One region of the Kribbella sp. NPDC051620 genome, then DNA from elsewhere that is predicted to be linked to it. Evidence: riboswitches for the same ligand, from Rfam matches in the RefSeq annotation. Region 1 holds a riboswitch; the other holds the start of a gene.
The links. Region 1 has a riboswitch for S-adenosylmethionine ahead of thrC (threonine synthase). Riboswitches for the same ligand answer to the same signal wherever they lie in the genome.

Region 1 (7,357 bases):
GGCTGGTGAACGCGATCCACAACGAGGACACGGTCGCGTCGTACCACAACGAGGGCCGCAAGCTCGGCCGGCTGATGTACGAGGGCCGCTGGCTCGACCCGCAGGCGCTGATGATCCGCGAGTCGCTGCAGCGCTGGGTCGGCTCGGCGATCACCGGTGAGGTCACGCTGCGGCTGCGGCGGGGCGAGGACTACTCGATCATCGACACCACCGGCCCGGCGTTCAGCTACCACCCGGACAAGCTGTCGATGGAGCGGACCGAGGACTCCGCCTTCGGCCCGGTCGACCGGATCGGCCAGCTGACCATGCGGAACCTGGACATCGCCGACTCCCGCGCCAAGCTCGAGCAGTACGCCGGCCTGGGCCTGATCGGCACCGCCCACGCCCAGCTGCTCGGCGCGGAGACCAACCAGCTCGGCGAGACCACCCTGATCGGCGAGATGACCACCGGCGGCGCCGACGCGATCGCCTCCCGCGGCGAGCCCAACCCCGACGACGCCCTGCTCGACAGCGCCGCGATGGAGTCCGGTACCGACTGACCGGCCCGACCTCCCTGTTTGGCATGCTGGCCGTCCCGTCTCCGCCCCGAGGGAGGGCCGCATGCCCGACAGCACCGTTGCCGGCAGCACCGTTGCCGACAGCAAGCACCGGCCGGCGAGCCGACGGACCGTCGCGGCGGTCGTCGTACTCGCGGCAGCCGCTGTTCTCGGCGTCCTGACGATCGTCTTCGACTGGGGCTGGCCGGTGTGGATCGCCACGCTGGCAGTCGGCGCGATCGCGCTGGTGGTCGCGTTCCTGCGGACCCGCCCGGTACTACGCAGCGCCGCGGTACTCACCGCCGTGGCCCTGGTCGTCACCGGGATACTCGTGGTCCGTATCCCGCCGATGACCCCGTCCGGCTGGAAGGTCGAGCCGGACGTCCGCCTGATCGCGGCCGACGAGAAGCTCGCCGTCACGCTGGACCAGCAGACCGGCGAGGTGCAAGGCCGCGCGATCGACGACGGCAACCAGCTGTGGAAGAACGGTTTCGGCGGCTCGGGCAGCACCGACTGGAAACAGCTCGGCACCGATGCCGTGCTGCTGTTCGACGACAGCGGCAGCTCTCAGCGCGACAACCGGGCGGCGGTCATCTCGATCGCCGACGGCAAGACCCGGTGGAGCCAGGACGTCGGCCGGCAGGAACCGTTCACAGCGAACGACACCGTGGTGGTGTTCACCGGCGACAAGACGACGACAGGAATCGACCTCGCGACCGGCAAGAAGCTGTGGACGCACGCCGGTGAAGCAACCGCGGGGTCAGGCGGGCAAGGCTCCTACCGCCCCAACCGCTGGGTGGCTCGGTCCGACTGGATCGCCGTGCGCAACGCCTCGGGGTCGGCGCCGACCGCGGTACTCGACGTGCGTACAGGTCAGGTAGCAACCGCGGTACGGGCGACCCGAAGCGACTTCGTCATCGCGGGCCAGACGTTCGTCGAGTTCACCTACGCCAAGGATGGCCACCGGCTCGCCAAGGGCACTCCCCTCGCGGGCGGTCAACCCTGGTCGACTCCGTTCGGACGGCTCAACGGGCTGGAGACACTGGATGTGGTCGACGGACGAGCGCGGGCGGTGTACGGCACCAAAACCGTCTTCCTCGACCCTGGGACCGGCACCCTGCGTGAGGTACCCCTCGATGGCCGATGGTCGGTGGCGCTTCAAAGCCGCGTCGACGGCCGGTACGTCGCGGTCGAGCAGCGCGACCGGGACCACCACGTCGTGGCTACTGCCATCGCCGACACGACCACCGGCAAGCTGGTGGACGTGCCCGGGCGCGGCGACCAGGTCGAAGCGTCGATCGAACAGTCCTCCGACGGTACGGCGATCGCGCACACCACCGTCGTCGACGCGGTGGGAGGCAAGAGCCAGCGCTACACCCTGATCAGCGACGGCGCCGAGCACGGCCAGGTCTCCACGACGCAGGGCCGGTTCGCGTCCGCCGGGGACGTCATCAAGGTGGGCGGGCGGATCACGACCTTCCCGCGCACCGGCTGACGTCACCCGGCGGTTCGTTCAGTTGAGGAAGCTCAGCCGCCGGCGACGGCCGGGATGATCGAGACCTGGCCGCCGTCCTTGATCGTGGTCTGCAGGCCCTCGGAGAAGCGGACGTCGTCGTTGTCGACGTAGATGTTGACGAAGCGGCGGAGTTCGCCGGACTCGTCGAGCACCCGGCCCTTGATCCCCGGGTACGACGTGTCGAGGGACTCGAGCACCTCGCTCAGAGTCGCCCCCTCGACGGAGACCTCGGAGGCACCCTTGGTGTAGGGGCGCAGGATGGTCGGGACACGGACGCTGACACTCACTGCAGACCCGCCTTCACGAAGGCGTCGTACGACGCGGGGATGGTGACCTTCGGGCCGACCCGGTCGGCCACGGCGTCGAGCGTCTTGAGCCCGTCGCCGGAGTTGATGATCACCGTCTCGGCGTCGGGATCGATCTGCCCGGTCTCGATCAGCTTCTTCAGCGTCGCGACCGTCACCCCGCCCGCGGTCTCGGTGAAGATGCCCTCGGTCCGGGCGAGCAGCTGGATGCCCTCGATGACCTCTTCGTCGCTGACGTCCTCGATCACCCCACCGGTCCGCCGGGCCACGTCGAGCACGTACGGTCCGTCGGCCGGGTTGCCGATCGCCAGCGACTTGGCGATGGTGTCCGGCTTGACCGGCTTCACCACGTCATGTCCGTCGCGGAACGCCTGCGCGACCGGCGAGCACCCGGTCGCCTGGGCGCCGTAGATCTTGTAGTCGGTCGCGTCGACCAGGCCCAGCTTGCCGAGCTCGGTGAAGCCCTTGTCGATCTTGGTCAGCTGCGAACCGGACGCGACCGGGATCACCACCTGCTGCGGGATCCGCCAGCCGAGCTGCTCGGCGATCTCGAAGGCCAGCGTCTTGGAGCCCTCGGAGTAGTACGGGCGGACGTTGACGTTCACGAACGCCCAGCCCTCCTCCTCACCGGCGATCTCGGAGGCCAGCTTGTTGACGTCGTCGTAGTTGCCCTCGACGGCCACCAGCGTGCCGCCGTACACGGCCGTGGTGATGATCTTGGGACGCTCGAGGTCCTGCGGGATGAACACGACCGAGCGGATCCCGGCCCGGGCGGCGGCCGCGGCGACGGCGTTGGCCAGGTTGCCGGTGGAGGGGCAGGCGAAGACCTTCATGCCCAGCTCGCGGGTGGCGCTCAGAGCGGAGGCGACGACCCGGTCCTTGAACGAGTGCGTCGGGTTGCCCGAGTCGTCCTTCACCCACAGCTTGCGCAGGCCGAGCTCGCGGGCCAGGTTGCCGGCGTCGATCAGCCGGGTGTAGCCGGGCTCGGTGTTCGGGAAGCTGGCCACGTCGACGGGGACGGGCAGCAGCGGCTGGTACCGCCAGATGTTCTTGGGTCCGGCTTCGATCTGCTCACGCGTGATGGTCGGGAACTCGTACCCGACCTCGAGCGGGCCGAAGCACTCCATACAGGCGTAGAACGGGCCGAGCTCGGATTTGGCGCCGCAGGCGCGGCAGCTCAGATGGGTTCCGTTGCCGAAGGCACCTTCACGGATGGTGTGGGTGGTGGCGGCGGTACTCAGGCTCATGACGGAGTTTTCCCTCCTCATCTTCCCCGCACCGGATCTCGGCACAGGACGGATTTGGCACCGTTCCGCCGCCGGAGTCTCGGATCGAGCCGCCGCACGGGGAGGGTTGCCGGGACTTCAACGGGCCGTTTCCCTCAGTCCCTCTGGATGAGCCCTGCCGAGATTACCCAATCGGGTCCATATTGTGTCTTCCGTTCCCACCATGCGAGACAGTCGATCTCATCGGCCACGGCGGCGGTCGAGCATCCGCATGAGTGGGGTGGCGGCGACCCCGTGGACGGCGACGCTCAGGACGACGGTGAAGCCGACGGTGGCCCACAGCCAGGGCAGGTCGGTGCCGAAGTCGGCGCCCGCGTAGGCCAGGTAGAACACCGACCCCACCCCTCGTACTCCGAACGCCGCCGTGACCCAGCGTTCGGACCGGCGCATCGGCGTACCGGCCAGAGCGAGCCAGGCGGTGAGCGGACGTAGTACCAGCACGAGGAGCAGGCCGATCGCTGCTCCTGCCAAGGTCAGGGGTTTGAGCAGGCCACCGGTGATCGCTACGCCGAGCAGCAGCAGGATCCCCCAGGTGAGGATGTGCTCCAGCTGCTCCATGAATCCGTGCAGTTCCTCATGGAAATCGTGGCTGCGCTCGGAGGCCCTGAGCGACAGGGCAGCGACGAAGACGGCGACGAATCCGTAGCCATGCAGTACTTGGGTGAGGCCGTAGACGCCGAGCGTCGTCGCCAGTGCCAGCACGGGTTCGCGCGAATCGGCCAGCCGGAAAGTGCGCGACGGCGCGGAGAAGGCCATCTTGCCGAGCAACCAGCCGGCGCCGGCTCCGATCGCGACACCGATCACGGTCTTGCCGATCAGGTCCCAGGCGAACCACTCCAGCGCCCAGTCGCCGACCGCTCCCTTCGTCGCCGCGAACACCGCGGCGTAGATGAACGGAAACGCCAGCCCGTCGTTGAGCCCAGCCTCCGAGGTGAGCGCGAACCGCACCTCGTCATCCTCCTCGGGCTCGGCCCCCTCCCCGGTCGTCGGCCCTTGCACCTGTACGTCCGACGCGAGCACCGGGTCGGTCGGAGCCAGTACCGCGCCCAGCAGCAAAGCCGTCGCCGGCGCCAACCCGACCAGCCATCCGACTCCGGCGACAGCCGCGATACAAGCAGGCATCGCCACCAGCAGCAGCCGCCACGTCACCGCCCACCGCTTCCACCCGATCGGCCGATCGATCGCCAGCCCCACACCCATCAGCGCGATCAGGATGGTCAATTCGGCCAGATGCTCGGTCAGCCCCGACTCACTGATCGGACTGACCCGCCCTCGCTCCACGAACAGCCCCAGCAACAACCCAGCCGCCACAAACGCCATCGGCGCCGAAATCGCATACCGCCGCAACAACCGAGGCAGCACAGCCCCCACCAGCAAAGCCACGCCCGCCACCAGGTACAACCCGTCCCCGTCAATCTCCATATCCCACCCCCAGTGCCCAACCCCAGCCGGTGGAACCGCCGCTCGGTGGGTGCTGGTGCTGGGCGGGTTCTAGCGGAGGCGGTGGGTGGCGCCGGGGGTGTGGGTGGGGAGGGATTTGCGGGGGCCGTAGCGGGGGTGGTGGTGGCCGGCCAGGCTGAGGAGGGCTTGGACTCGGTAGCGGTGGCCTCGGTAGGGCTCGATCAGTTCGGCGCAGCCGTCGTCGTCGAGTTCCTCGCCGGTGAGGGCGTAGGAGACGTCGCGCGAGACGTGGTAGTCGGCGAAGGAGAAGGCGTCGGCGTCTCCGTGGGCGCGTTGCCGCACCTCGGCGGCGGTCCAGACTCCCACCCCGGGCAACGACCTGAGCCGTCGCTCGACCTCAGCCCCGTCGGTCAACTCCAGCGTCCGCTCCAACGCGGCTGCCCGCGTCGCCGCCGTGATCACCACCCGGGACCGGCGCCCCTCCACTCCGGCACGCAACCACTGCCAGGACGGAATCATCCGCCACTCCTCCGGCGACGGCGGCACCATCATCTTCCGCCCGTCCGGCGACCCCGGCCCCGGCGCCGGCTCCCCGTACTCCCGCAGCAACATCCGCCATCCGGCGAACGCCTCCTTGCCCGTCACCACCTGCTCGATCCCAGCCGCCGCCATCGCCTCGAACACAGCCCGCGTCCGCGGCACCCGAAAGTCCGCAAACCGCCGCGCCGCCTCCACCAGCGCCGGATGCTCCGCCAACGGCTCGAACCCTTCCCAGCTATCGGCCTCCCCCAACAGCTCAGGCACCCCATCCAACGCCCACGAGGCCCCCGCCCCCCACGCCTCAGCCTCGACCTCGCCCACCCCGGAGTACGGCGTAAGCCTGATCAACACCGCCCCCTCCGGCGTCCGGGTGGCCCGCCAAACGGTCCGCCGCCCAGCCTCGAACACATAAGCAGGATCCCCCGGCCCCTTCCGCAACCCCCCAATCACCACATGCGGATCCACCACCCGCCCAGCCCGCCACCGCCGCACCACCGAAGTCACCCGCCAAGTCTTACTCACCCCACCGACAACACCCGATCCGACCGGATGTCCTAAGAATTAGGACATCGGGACATCCGGGTGGGGTGAGCTGATACTGAGGGTGGAGGTGGGGCGATGTCTGGGTGGCAGGTGTTGAAGTTGGTGTGGAACACGGTGAACTTGTCGTCGATCGCCGGGGTGGTCGTGGGGGTGATCGGGCGGGCGCAGTTCAGTCGGGGGCCTCGGGGATTGTTCTATGCGACCGGGTACAAGCTGCGGTTTCCGGTGGCCGGTGCGTTCACGATCGGCAATGTGATTCTGACCAAGCATGATCGGGCGTACTTCGATGCGCGGCCGGTCCTGGTCAGGCATGAGGAGCGGCACTCGTGGCAGTACTTCTGCCTGTTCGGGCTGCCGATGCTGCCGCTGTACCTGCTAGGCGTCGCCTGGTCCTTCCTGCGAACCGGCTGCCCAGCCTCCCGCAACCCCTTCGAACGCCTGGCCAGCCTCAAAGACGGCAACTACGACGAGAAGCCACTCAAACCCCTCAGCCAAATTCTGAGCCAGACCTTCCGGCGGAGCTAGCGGTTGGTGATGGCGTCCGATAGGGCTGTCAGGACTGTTACTACGCCGTAGGGGTCGTCTACGACTATGTCGGCGGCGTCGGTGAGGGCGGTGGCGCCGGAGGAGCGGGCGGCTACGAGGACGCAGTGGAGGCCGGTGGCTCGGAGGGTGTTGAGGGCTTCGAAGGCTGCCAGGTCGCCGAGGTCGTCGCCGGCGTAGAGGACTGAGCGGGCGGCGGTGGACTCGATCAAGCGGCGGAGGGCTACGCCCTTGTCGATGCCGGGGGGTCGGAGTTCCAGGACCAGGTTGCCGGGCTCGAGGCGGAGGTCTACTGACTCGGCTAGGTCGGTCAGGGGCTGGCGTAGGGCTTCCAGGGCAGGCAAGGGCTCCGCTAGGCGGCGGGTGTGGACAGCTAGTGAGCTCCCCTTGTCTTCCACGAAGGCATCCGGGTAGCCGACGCTGGCCAGGAGCGCAGGGAGCTTCCCCCGGGCTATCTCGACACCAGGCGGCACCGGGTCGCTGGTGACGGCACCAGTGGACGCCTCCCACCGCTCAAGCCCGTAGTGACCCAGTACTACGAGACGCCCCAACCCCGGATGCCCAGTAACCCCAGACAGCTCCGTGGCAACCAACGCCGGCCGCCCGGTCACGATGGCCACCTGCCCGACCGACCGAGCCAGCCGGGCCAGCGCGTCGAGCGCGCCATCAGCTGCCCGCGACATCGAC
Region 2 (7,357 bases), on a different contig from region 1:
TGGTCTTCCTGCGGTTCGTGGTCGTGCTGCACTTCGACTGGTTGTTCTGCGGTCATCCTGCCGAGGGCAAGCTCTGGCTGGAGCGAGCACTGGAACTCAACCCGGAGCCGAGCCGGGACCGGGCCGTTGCTCTTGGCATCCTGTCCTTCGCCCTCAGCCTGATGGGCGAGGCCGCGACGATCTACGCGTACGCCGCGGAGGCCGACAGCTGGGCGCGTGAGCACGACGACGCTGACATGCTCGCCCACACCGTCTTCGTGTTCGGTGCCTACTACTTCCTGACCGGCGAGATCGAGAAGGCGACACCGCTCTTCCATGAGGCGATCCGCCGGCTGGAGGCGCTGGATCAACCCAGTAGCTTCCTGCTGCAGCTCCATTCGGCTACGGCCCAGGCAGAGATCTGGCAGGGACGGCTAGCTGAGGGTATGGCACTCGCCCAGCGGGCACTAGAGCGTTGCGACGAGACGGGGGAGCAGTACGCACGTGGGGGCCTGCTCTACGCGTGCGCGCTGGCTCAATGGATGCAGGGCTCGTACGTTGAAGCGACTGCTAGGTTGATCGAGGCAGTCAGGCTTGCAGCCCTCTTCAATGACGTACTGGGCGCAGCGACCTGGCTGGAGCTGCTGTGCTGGACCACTGCAGCGATGGGCCGGGCCGAACGCGCTGCCGAGCTGCTCGGGGTCGCGCACCAGGTGTGGCCGATGGGTGGCGGGCAGCGGTTGCTCGGCTCGTTGAGGATGAGTGACGCTCACGACGCCTGTGAGCGTGAGGTGACGGATGCCTTGGGCAACGACCGGTACCGGGCGGCTTTCGGGCGTGGCGCAGCGGCGGCCGCGGCCGGCTTCGACGAGGCGATGACGTTCGTCGCCGGGCGCACGGCCGCAGTACCGGCACCGCGGCCGGTGGCCGCCGCTGCAGGATCGCTGAGTGATCGGGAGTATCAGGTGGCCGAGCTGGTGGCCCAGGGGCTGACGAACAAGGAGATCGCGCTCCGACTCGTGATCAGCAGACGGACCGCGGAATCGCATGTCGTGCACATCCTGGACAAACTCGGCTTCAGCTCGCGCAGCCAGATCGCTGCCTGGCTGGCCAACCGTCCGGACCGTTAGGCGTTTGCCGCTCACCACTAGGTCCTGCACTCGCCACGTCTGTGGTCTTCAGCCAGTCACCGAGCGGTGGAGCGGCTCAGGCGGTCGGCGAGTGCGGGGTGATTCACCAGATCTTGGGCGCGACCAGGTCGCGGGGGTCGTTGTGGGGCTGACAGCCGTGCGGCGTCTCGTCGTACTCGGTGGTCAGGCCGTTGGTGGCCAGGGCGCGTACCGCGCTGACGAGGCGGTCGACGTGCTCGCGGGTGGTACCCAATCCGAGGCTTGCGCGGACTGCGGTTGCCTCCGGCGAGTCGGCGAGCAGGTGCCCGACCAGCGGGTGCGCGCAGAACTTGCCGTCCCGTACGCCGATCCCGTACTCCGCCGAGAGCGCCGCAGACACCAGCGTCGAGCTGACCCCGTCGATGGTGAAGCAGACCGTGCCCACTCGGTCGGCGTCGGCGCCGAAGATGTCGTACGTGTTCACGCCGGCGATCTGGGCCAGGCCGGTGCGGAGCCGGGCAAGCAGGCTGCGCTCGTGCTGCTCGATCGCCTCGCGGTGCTCGGTGATCGCGGCGCACGCGGCGGCCAGTGCGATCGCGCCGATCACGTTGGGGGAGCCGCCTTCGTGCCGGGCCGGGCCCTGGTTCCAGACGGTCGTGTCGCCGGTCACTGCGGCCGTCGCGCCACCGCCGTACAGGTACGGGTCGGCCGCGTTGAGCCAGTCAGCCCGGCCGATCAGCGCGCCGGCGCCGTACGGGGCGTAGAGCTTGTGGCCCGAGAGCGCCACCCAGTCGACGTCCAGGTCCTGGATGTCGACCACGCGGTGCGGTGCGAGCTGCGCGGCGTCGAGGCAGACGCGGGCACCGTGGGCCTTGGCGACGGCGGCGATCTCCGCGATGGGGAAGATCTCGCCGGTCACGTTCGACGCGCCGGTGATGACGACCAGGCGCGGGCCCTCCGGTGCGGCGCGCAGTGCGTCGGCGACTGCGGTGACCGCTCCGGTGTGGCTGGTGGGCGCCGCGAGCCTGGTAGTGCGCTCGGCGGGCCAGGGGAGGAGGGCCGCGTGGTGCTCCGACTCGAACACGATCACGGTCGCGTCGGCCGGTACGGCGCGAGCCAGCAGGTTGAGCGCGTCGGTGGTCTGCCGGGTGAAGATCACCTGGTCGTCCTCGCGGGCACCGACGAAGCCGTGAACCTCGGCGCGAGCCCGCTCGTACCACTGGGTGGTGATGCGCGAGGCGTAGCCGTTGCCACGGTGCACCGACGCGTACGACGGGAGGGCAGCCTCGACCGCCGCTCGCACCGACTCCAGACACGGCGCGCTCGCACCGTGGTCGAAGTTCGCGTAGTCGGTCACGCGGCCGTCGGCCAGCGGGACCAGCAGGTCGCTCGCGACGGTGGCGGGGATGTTGCCGGTGGTGAGCTTGGCGAGGGCCGGCCGGGTGGTCACGGCGGCGTTGGCAGGCTCGAGGATGGAGAGGATCGACATGGTTCTGCTCCCGGGTGGTCCGCACTTGCCGAATCGGGGTATCCGAACGGCCGGGTCCTCACCCGGGGCACCCCACCGCGGTGGAGGGTTGCCGGCCAGCGAGCCGGGGCTTGACGCTGACACTCATGACCTGCCCAAGACCGTAGCCAACGATCCGGCCTTCGCGCCAGCAGCCATCTCATTGGCTGGGATACTCGAACGTATCGTGAGACGCCAGGCGTGGGTGAGTGTGCTTTTCCGGGTTGTTGCTTAATGCAATGGCTCGCGGGGTGACCGCTGGGGGAGGATGCGCGGATGACCTGGATCGCACCTGAGGTCGAGCGGCCCGAGGGCTCGCTCGTCGCGCCCGAGCAGGAGTTGCTCGCCGGCTACCTGAACTTCCACCGGACCACGCTGCTGTACAAATGCGCCGGCCTGACCGCCGAGCAACTGGCCGCCCGCCCGCTGCCACCGTCGAACCTCTCCCTGCTCGGCCTGATCCGGCACGCGACCAAGGTCGAACGAATCTGGTTCCGCATCCACTTCGCGGGCGACAATCCGGCTGCGCCCGTGTTCGATCCGGCTCTCGGCAAGGACGCGGACTTCGAACTCATCGACGCAGGCCGGGCACAGGCGGAGTACGAAGCCCTGATCGACGAATGGGCGCTTTCAGACAAGGCCGCCGAAGGCCATTCTCTGGATGAGCAGTTCACTTTCCGTGACGAGGTGTCCTCGCTCCGGATGATCTACATCCATCTGATCGGCGAGTATGCCCGCCACTGCGGCCACGCCGACCTCCTCCGCGAACATCTGGACGGCGTGACCGGCGCCTGAGGCCTGCGTTGCGGCCGCTGGGACACGCCCGGCCGCGTGGGGCTGTGACGCTACGGATGGGGCGGTGTGATCGGCGTGTGACACGTGTGACTCGAGTGGTAGTCGGGGTAGCCTGCTAGACATGGCGACCCGCACGTCTTCCCCGGCGCGGGCGCGGAAGTCGGCAGCCAGCAGCCCCGCATCGGGCCGCTCGGCGGCTGGTGGCCGCTCCCGTCCGTCAGGCGCCCAGAAGCGTGGGCAGAGCACGAAGCGCAGTGGCTCCACCGCTGCGCGCACGGCCGTGCCCAAAGCGAGCAGCGCGGGTCCGTTCGCGGCCGCCATGCTCGCCCTCGCCAGAGGGCTGGTCAAGGTCTGGATCGGGATCGCCCACGTGCTCGGCAGCATGGTCCGCGGCATCGGCCACGGCGCCCGCGACCTGGACCCGGCCCACCGCCGTGACGGCGCCGGCCTCACCCTGATCGGCCTGGCGTTCGTAGTGGCCGCCGCGATCTGGTGGGACATGCCCGGCGCGGTCGGCAAGGGCATCCGGGTGGCAGTCGGCGGCAGTGTCGGCATGCTCGGCTGGGCCGTACCGCTGATGCTCCTGTTCATCGCCCTGCGCACCATGCGTCACCCGGACCGCAACGGCCCGGCCGGACGCCAGGTGATCGGCTGGACGGCCGTCTCCCTCGGAGTACTGGGTCTGGTTCACATCGCCAACGGGCTGCCGCGTCCCGGCAACCCGTCCGACGGCCGGCTGCAGGACGCCGGGGGAGCGATCGGGTACGTCGTCTCCTCGCTCCTGTCCGACCTGCTCACCCAGTACGTCGCAGCGCCGCTACTCGTCCTGCTCGCCCTCTTCGGCGCCCTCGTAGTCACCGGTACTCCGATCTACGCGATCCCGTTGCGGGTGCGTGCCGCATTCGACGTACTGCTCGGACGTACTGAGCTCCCGGCCGACGCGCCGTCCGTGGCCGCGGCTGCTGACGACACCGTCCGTCTGACTCGCAAGGAGCGGCGCGCGAAGGCCGCCCTGGACGACGACGGCGAGCCGACCGTCAAGCCGTACGACTCGCCGGTGCTCGAAGGCCGCGAGATCAACAAGCGCGGCCGCAAGAAGGCTCCGATCGATCCGGAGGAGGAGCCGTACGACGTCGACGCGGACGGCGCCGCCGCGGCCGCGGCCGGTGCTCCGCCGATCTACGGTGCCGTCGCGGGTGCGATGAAGGCCGGCTCCAAGAAGGACCTGGAGCCCGAACCGGCTCCGGAGCCGCCGCCGCACACGCCGTTGCCGCAACGGGTCGAGCAACTCAGCCTCTCCGGCGACATCACCTACACGCTGCCCGACGGGCAGATCCTCAAGCCCGGCTCGGTCCACAAGGCCCGGACGAAGGCGTCGGACGCGGTGGTCGGCAAGCTCACCGAGGTGTTCGACCAGTTCGGCATCGACGCCCAGGTGACCGGCTACACCCGTGGCCCGACGGTCACCCGGTACGAGGTGGAGCTCGGCTCCGCGGTCAAGGTCGAGAAGGTCACCGCGCTGTCGAAGAACATCGCGTATGCCGTGGCCTCGGCCGACGTCCGGATCCTGTCGCCGATCCCGGGCAAGTCCGCGATCGGCATCGAGATCCCGAACGTGGACAAGGAGATCGTCAGCCTCGGCGACGTGATCCGGTCCGCGACCGCGCGCAACGACCACCACCCGATGGTCGCCGGGCTCGGCAAGGACGTCGAGGGCGGCTTCGTCGTGGCCAACATGGCGAAGATGCCGCACCTGCTGGTCGCGGGTGCGACCGGCTCGGGCAAGTCGTCGTTCGTCAACTCGCTGATCACCTCGGTGCTGATGCGGTCGACGCCGGACGAGGTCCGGATGGTGCTGGTCGACCCCAAGCGGGTCGAGCTGAACAACTACGAGGGCATCCCGCACCTGATCACGCCGATCATCACCAGCGCGAAGAAGGCGGCCGAGGCGCTGCAGTGGGTCGTCCGCGAGATGGACATGCGCTACGACGACCTGGCGGCCTTCGGGTTCCGGCACGTCGACGACTTCAACAAGGCGGTCCGCGGCGGCAAGATCAAGCCGCCGCCGGGCAGCGAGCGCGTCCTCACGCCGTACCCGTACCTGCTGGTGATCGTCGACGAGCTCGCCGACCTGATGATGGTCGCGCCGCGCGACGTCGAGGACTCGATCGTCCGGATCACCCAGCTGGCCCGGGCCGCCGGTATCCACCTGGTGCTGGCCACCCAGCGTCCTTCGGTCGACGTCGTAACCGGTCTGATCAAGGCCAACGTGCCGTCCCGGCTGGCCTTCGCGACCTCGTCGCTGGCCGACAGCCGGGTCATCCTCGACCAGCCCGGCGCGGAGAAGCTGGTCGGCCAGGGTGACGGCCTGTTCCTGCCGATGGGCGCGAGCAAGCCGATGCGGATCCAGGGCGCCTGGGTCACCGAGAACGAGATCCGGGCGGTCGTCGAGCACTGCAAGGAGCAGCTGCAACCGACGTACCGCGAGGATCTGATCGCGCCGGCCGGACCGAGCAAGGACCTCGACGACGAGATCGGCGACGACCTCGACCTGGTCGTCCAGGCGGCCGAGCTGATCGTGTCGACCCAGTTCGGCTCGACGTCGATGCTGCAACGTAAGCTCCGGGTCGGTTTCGCCAAGGCGGGCCGGCTGATGGACATCCTGGAGAGCCGGGGTGTGGTCGGGCCGAGCGAGGGTTCGAAGGCCCGCGACGTACTGGTGAAACCGGACGACCTAGAGGACTTCGTCGCCACATTGCGAGGAGAGTGACCCGTGACCGCCCACACCGCGATGCCCCGGTCTGAGCAGCACGCAGTCGACATCGACCAGGCCACCCACGAGTTCACCGTCAAGGCCTCCCAGCCGGTGCACGGCGCGCTGGCCGTCGGCGCCGCGCTGGTCGCGATCGGTTTCGCGACCTCGGGGTCGACAAGCCCGACCGGCGTACTGCGCTGGATCGCCGCGGCGGCCTTCGCCGTACTAGCGGTGATCTGCGCCCGGGCGCTGACCGTCGGGGCGATGCTGGTCGCCGACGAGGTCGGTATCCGGTTGCGGATCCGCAACGAATGGATAGGCACCCGGTGGGAGGAGATCGAGGAGGTCACCGTGCTGAAGCGGCGGCATCTGCTCGACGACGGCCGGATCGCGGTCCACCTGCTCGATCCCGGACCGGTGCTCAGCGAGATGCCGGCCGCGACTCGCAAGGTCACCGACGCCAACCGGCGGCTGACCGGTACTTCGCTCGCGGTACCGTTCGGGTTGACGGCCAAGCCGTCCAACGGGGAAGCGTCCACCAAAGACGTGGTACAGGCTCTGCACATGCTGGCGGACACCAGGTGTCCGGTCAGGGAACAAGTCTGAGCCTCGCGTGAACCCGTCGAGCCCAGGGCGTTGACTGTTGTGACGTCGGCGTACTGGCAGCCAACTTCGTAGACGGTGGAGAGAGGTGGTGGGGCGTGAGCATCGGCAGCGAGCTCACGGCGGCCCGCGAACGGGCGGACATGACGATCGAGCAGCTGAGTACGTCGACCCGGATCAGATCCGGGCTGCTCGTCGCCATGGAGGCCGACGACTTCTCCCGCTGCGGCGGCAACTTCTACGCCCGCGGTCACATCCGGGCGATCGCCCGGGTGGTGAAGGCGGATCCGGAAGCCCTGCTGGCGAAGTTCGACGAGTCGCACCCGGCGCCGCAGCCGGACCGCGTCCGTCGCGAGGAACGCGCCAGCGACAAGCGCCCGACCCTGCACTCCGCGCGCCCGCGCTGGGGCCTGGTCCTGGGCGCGATCCTGGTCGGCCTGATGGGCTGGGGCATCATGCGCCTGTTCACCCTCCCCAACGACGTAGAGGCCAACGCGTCGAAAACCACGCCAACCCCCGCCGTCACCACCCCCGCCCCCAAGCCTTCCGCCAAGCCGTCGGCGAAACCGACCACCCCCGCGAAGCCGCCGGCCCCCTTCCGCACCAAGC

Region 2: linked by a shared signal. The riboswitch ahead of ACIA12_RS09795 (aminotransferase class V-fold PLP-dependent enzyme) and the one ahead of thrC (threonine synthase) in region 1 are both predicted to bind S-adenosylmethionine.

Annotation. Positions count from the first base shown of each region.
Region 1 is NZ_JBITDB010000009.1:144,323-151,679, reverse strand. It holds gene argG (argininosuccinate synthase) at 1-539, shown strand, start outside; gene ACIA12_RS37350 (PQQ-binding-like beta-propeller repeat protein) at 601-2,031, shown strand; gene ACIA12_RS37345 (ubiquitin-like small modifier protein 1) at 2,064-2,339, opposite strand; gene thrC (threonine synthase) at 2,336-3,604, opposite strand; SAM riboswitch class I at 3,619-3,758, opposite strand; gene ACIA12_RS37335 (cation:proton antiporter) at 3,824-5,065, opposite strand; gene ACIA12_RS37330 (DNA-3-methyladenine glycosylase family protein) at 5,135-6,088, opposite strand; gene ACIA12_RS37325 (hypothetical protein) at 6,203-6,652, shown strand; gene otsB (trehalose-phosphatase) at 6,649-7,357, opposite strand, start outside.
Region 2 is NZ_JBITDB010000002.1:544,517-551,873, reverse strand. It holds gene ACIA12_RS09800 (ATP-binding protein) at 1-1,109, shown strand, start outside; gene ACIA12_RS09795 (aminotransferase class V-fold PLP-dependent enzyme) at 1,213-2,577, opposite strand; SAM riboswitch class IV at 2,594-2,708, opposite strand; gene ACIA12_RS09790 (DinB family protein) at 2,872-3,390, shown strand; gene ACIA12_RS09785 (DNA translocase FtsK 4TM domain-containing protein) at 3,512-6,160, shown strand; gene ACIA12_RS09780 (hypothetical protein) at 6,164-6,751, shown strand; gene ACIA12_RS09775 (RodZ domain-containing protein) at 6,847-7,357, shown strand, end outside.